2 regions of the Rhizobium fabae genome follow, and region 1 is predicted to be linked to the other one. Evidence: riboswitches for the same ligand, from Rfam matches in the RefSeq annotation. Region 1 holds a riboswitch; the other holds the start of a gene.
What was found. A riboswitch is a leader RNA that binds a small molecule or an ion and turns the genes downstream of it on or off. The one in region 1 is predicted to bind S-adenosylmethionine.
Positions count from the first base shown of each region.

Region 1 (2,398 bases):
AACGGACATCATCAGCTGGCCGAGGGTGAGGCCGCCGGAGAAATAGGCGGGGGCGGCGACGATGATCGGGATGACGATCACCAGCCAGCCGTAGCCGGCCGAGACCCAGGTAAGGTTGGTATTGGCCATGGCGAGGCGCTTGACGACCCTCAGCACCGAGCTGATGTCGGTGTTGATGCGCCTGCGCTCGTTCTCCTCGCCGCGGGCAACCGTGATCGCCGGCATGTTCTCGTTGGCATGCATCAGCGTGAAGCGAAGCTCGGCTTCCTTGGAGAATCGATCGGCATTGAGCTTGACCAGCTTGCGGCCGACAACCTGGCTCAGCACCGAGGCGGAAGCGGCGTAAAAAATCGCCGCCCAGACCATATAGCCAGGAATGGAGAAGCTGTGGCCGCTGATGTGGAAGATGAAGCCGCTCGACAGTTCCCAGAGCACGCCGATGAAGCTCACCAGAAGGATGGTCGACTGCAGCAGGCCGAGAACGAGCCCCGTCGTGCTTTCGGCGAGGTTGCGGGAATCCTCGTGCAGGCGTTGGTCCGGATTGACGCCGATCAGGCCGCTGGAGGCGAGCCGCAGCGCCCGCTTGCGCTTCAGCCACTGGTCGACGAGATCGCGCGACAGGCCTTCGCGCATGTAGAGCGCGGTCATCTGGTTCAGCCAGGCCTGCAACACGTTGAGCAGCAGCAGCGTGCCGGCGATCATCGCGAAGATTTCGAGCTGGTGGAAGAATTCGCCGAGATCGCGACGCTCGAGTGAATCGTAGAAGGGGGCGTTCCACTCGTTGAGGATGACCTGGCCATAGGCCGTCACCAGGATAACGAGGATCAGCACGGTTGCCAGGAACAGCACCTTGCCACGCACTGCCGAATTCCAGAATGCCGAGAACATCACCCCGAGGCGATATGTCAGGCTGAAATCATACCCTACCCTATCCTGCCTCCGGATTCCGGGCCTCCCCTCGATCTTATCTGCCATCATGCTTTTCCAATACGCCCATACTGTTATTATTAACATGGTGGCGTTACCCGTCTATCAACAGATTCTATCAGTCATTAAAGTGTGATGATGCTTGCATGGGTTGCCCCTGCATGCATTCCGCAGTTGATTCGCAGTCCGACAGGGGCTAATTAATGCACTCCGTGGTGATTTGGCCGGCCGGCTTGCAGCCACGTTAAAGAAGTCGCTAAAGGGCCGCGTGCGGACCGGTAGCGATTTTTTTCGCCGCCGGTTTTTTGTTTTTGATCGAGTGACCGCAATGCCTATCAAGATCCCCGATACGCTGCCCGCCTTCGAGACCCTGGTTCAGGAAGGCGTGCGGGTGATGACCGAGACGATGGCGATCCGTCAGGATATTCGCCCGTTGCAGATCGGGCTGCTCAACCTGATGCCGAACAAGATCAAGACCGAAGTGCAGATGGCGCGTCTCGTCGGCGCCTCGCCGCTGCAGGTCGAGCTGTCGCTCATCCGCATCGGCGGCCACAAGGCGAAGAATACGTCCGAAGACCATCTGCTCGCCTTCTACCAGACCTGGGAAGAGGTGAAGCAGCGCAAATTCGACGGCTTCATCATAACCGGGGCACCGATTGAGCTCCTGCCTTATGAGGACGTTACCTATTGGGCGGAGATGCGGGAAATTCTCGAATGGACGGAAACCAACGTCCATTCGACGATGAACGTCTGCTGGGGCGCGATGGCGGCGATCTACCACTTCCACGGCGTTCCGAAATACGAGCTGAAGGAGAAGGCTTTCGGCGTTTATCGCCACCGGAACCTCAAGCCTTCATCGATCTATCTCAACGGCTTTTCCGACAATTTCGAGGTGCCGGTGTCGCGCTGGACCGAGGTGCGCCGCGCCGATATCGAGAAATCCGAAAGCCTGGAGATCCTGATGGAATCCAGCGAGATGGGCGTCTGCCTCGTGCATGAGAAGAAAGGTCGGCGGCTCTACATGTTCAACCATGTGGAATATGACTCGACCTCGCTTTCCGACGAGTATTTCCGCGACGTCAATGCCGGCGTGCCGATCAAGATGCCGCACAATTACTTCCCGCATAACGATCCGGCGCTTGCGCCGCAGAACCGCTGGCGCAGCCATGCGCATCTGCTGTTCGGCAACTGGATCAACGAAATCTACCAGACGACACCTTATGACGTCGAAGAGATCGGCGCGGACCTCTGAGCGGCATTTCTTTCTGATCCGACCGGTTGCGGTTTGGAGCAAATGCGGGCAGGTTCCGGTCGAACCCTATAGCGCCGCGCGTCTTGAACCGGATGCGCCAAGAATGGACGGTCGATCATGTCGGACAAGTTGAAGCGGGAAGTTTTCGGGCAGACGAAGGCGGGCGAGACCGTCTATCGCGTCGAGATCAAGGGCGGTGGGCTGACGGCCAAGATCATC
Region 1 covers NZ_ML133652.1:61,817-64,214, forward strand. The annotation lists gene EFB14_RS17575 (ABC transporter ATP-binding protein/permease) at 1-1,014, opposite strand, end outside; SAM riboswitch at 1,130-1,207, shown strand; gene metA (homoserine O-acetyltransferase MetA) at 1,256-2,179, shown strand; gene EFB14_RS17585 (aldose epimerase family protein) at 2,297-2,398, shown strand, end outside.

Region 2 (2,398 bases), on a different contig from region 1:
GGGAATCGAACCCTCGTATTCAGCTTGGGAAGCTGCTGCTCTGCCATTGAGCTACACCCGCGACGAAGCGAGATTTCCAACAGATGGGGGCGGCTGTCAAGTCGCGCCCGCCGGGAAGGTTCAGATGCGGAAGTGCTTCGAGAGTTTAAGGCCCTGGGCTTGGTAGTTGGAGCCGAGGCCGGAGCCGTAGAGGCTGGCGGGCTTTTCCTGCATGTGTTCGTAGACGAGGCGGCCGACGATCTGGCCGTCTTCGAGGATGAACGGCACTTCGTGGCTGCGCACTTCGAGCACGGCGCGGCTGCCGCGCCCGCCGGCCGGCGCATGGCCGAAGCCCGGATCGAAAAAGCCGGCATAATGGACGCGGAATTCGCCGACCAGCGGGTCGAAGGGGGTCATCTCGGCCGCATAATCCGGCGGCACGTGCACCGCCTCGCGCGAGACGAGGATATAGAACTCGTCGGGATCGAGGATCAGTTCGTTGCGGCCGCGGCTGTAGAGCGGCTCCCAGAAATCGAAGATATCGTGTTGGGCCTTCTTGTCGACGTCGACGACAGCGGTGTGGTGCTTGCCGCGATAGCCGATCAGGCCGTCCTTGTCTCCGGCGAGGTCGATCGACAGTGCGATGCCCCCGCCGGACACGTTTGGCAGCTTGCTGGCGACCAGCGTCTCGCTTTCATGCAGCTTCAGGAGTTCCGGCTCGCCGAGCAGGGCCTGGCCGACGCGGAAGCGGATCTGCGATAGGCGCGAGCCGCGGCGCACGACGATCGGGAAGGTGCGCGGGCTGATCTCGAGATAGAGCGGGCCGGAATAACCGGCCGGGATCTTGTCGAACTCCTGGGCGTAATCGGTGATGACGCGGGTGAAGATATCCAGCCTGCCGGTCGAGCTCTTCGGGTTGGCCGAGGCCGACATGTCGGCGGGAAGAGCAAGGCTCTCCATCAGCGGCACGATGTAGACGCAGCCGGTTTCGAGCACCGCGCCTTCCGACAGGTCGATCACATGCAGGCTCAGCCGGTCGAGCTTGTCGGACACCAGATGCGAGGGGCCGGGCATGAAGCTGGCACGCACGCGAAAAGCCTTGGCGCCAAGGCGCAGGTCGAGGCTTGCCGGCTGGATCTGGTCGCGGTCCAGCTCCCGTTCGGAGATCAGACGCTCCGTTTCGAACAGCGCTGATATCGCGCGATCCGCCAGAATTCCCGTTTCACGAGCCATCATGCCTCATCCATCATTTGCCGCCGACAAAACCAAACTCGGGGAATTGACGCAAGCAGCTAACAGCAGTATTGCAGAATTATCCCGTGGTGATTTGGCCGGTCGGCTTGCAGCCACGTTAAACAAGTGGCTAAAAAGACCGGGTTGAAACCGGTCTGCTTTTGCGACCGGTTTTTTTTGTTATGTGAAGGTGATGGCATGAGCAAGACCTGGCGCCCGGCAACCCAACTCGTCCATGGCGGCACGCTGCGTTCGCAATATGGCGAAACGTCCGAGGCAATCTATCTCACGCAGGGTTTCGTCTACGATACGTCGGAGGCGGCCGAAGCCCGTTTCAAGGGCGAGACGGACGGCTTTATCTATGCCCGCTATGGCAGCCCGACCAACGACATGTTCGAAAAGCGCATGTGCATGCTGGAAGGCGCCGAAGACGCCCGCGCCACGGCCTCCGGCATGGCCGCCGTCACCGCCGCCATCCTCTGCCAGCTGAAGGCCGGCGATCATATCGTCGCTGCGCGCGCTCTGTTCGGCTCCTGCCGCTGGGTTGTGGAAACGTTGGCGCCGAAATACGGCATCGACTTCACGCTGGTCGACGGTCGTTACCTCGAGAACTGGGAAAAGGCGATCACGCCGAAGACCAAGGTGTTCTTCCTGGAAAGCCCGACCAACCCGACACTCGAGGTGATCGACATCGCCAGCGTCGCTAAGCTCGCCAACCAGGTCGGCGCCAAGGTCGTCGTTGACAACGTCTTTGCAACGCCGCTCTTCCAGAAACCCTTGGAACTCGGCGCCCATATCGTCGTCTATTCCGCGACCAAGCATATTGACGGCCAAGGCCGGTGCCTTGGCGGCGTGGTGCTTTCCGACAAGGAATGGATCGACGAGAACCTGCACGACTATTTCCGCCATACCGGGCCGGCCATGTCGCCGTTCAATGCCTGGACGCTTCTGAAGGGCATCGAGACGCTGCCGCTGCGCGTCAAGCAGCAGACGCAGAATGCGGCGAAGATCGCTGATTTCCTGGCCGAGCAGGGCAAGGTCGCCAAAGTGATCTATCCCGGCCGCAAGGACCATCCGCAGGCCGATATCATCGCCAAGCAGATGACGGGCGGCTCGACGCTGGTCTGCTTCGAGCTGAAAGGCGGCAAAGAGGCTGCCTTCGCGCTGCAGAACGCGCTCGATGTCG
Region 2 covers NZ_ML133649.1:175,554-177,951, forward strand. The annotation lists tRNA gene EFB14_RS12085 (tRNA-Gly) at 1-61, opposite strand, end outside; gene EFB14_RS12090 (2'-deoxycytidine 5'-triphosphate deaminase) at 121-1,215, opposite strand; SAM riboswitch at 1,289-1,367, shown strand; gene EFB14_RS12095 (O-succinylhomoserine sulfhydrylase) at 1,411-2,398, shown strand, end outside.
Region 2: it holds a riboswitch for S-adenosylmethionine, as region 1 does, so the genes downstream of both, EFB14_RS12095 (O-succinylhomoserine sulfhydrylase) here and metA (homoserine O-acetyltransferase MetA) in region 1, are expected to answer to the same signal.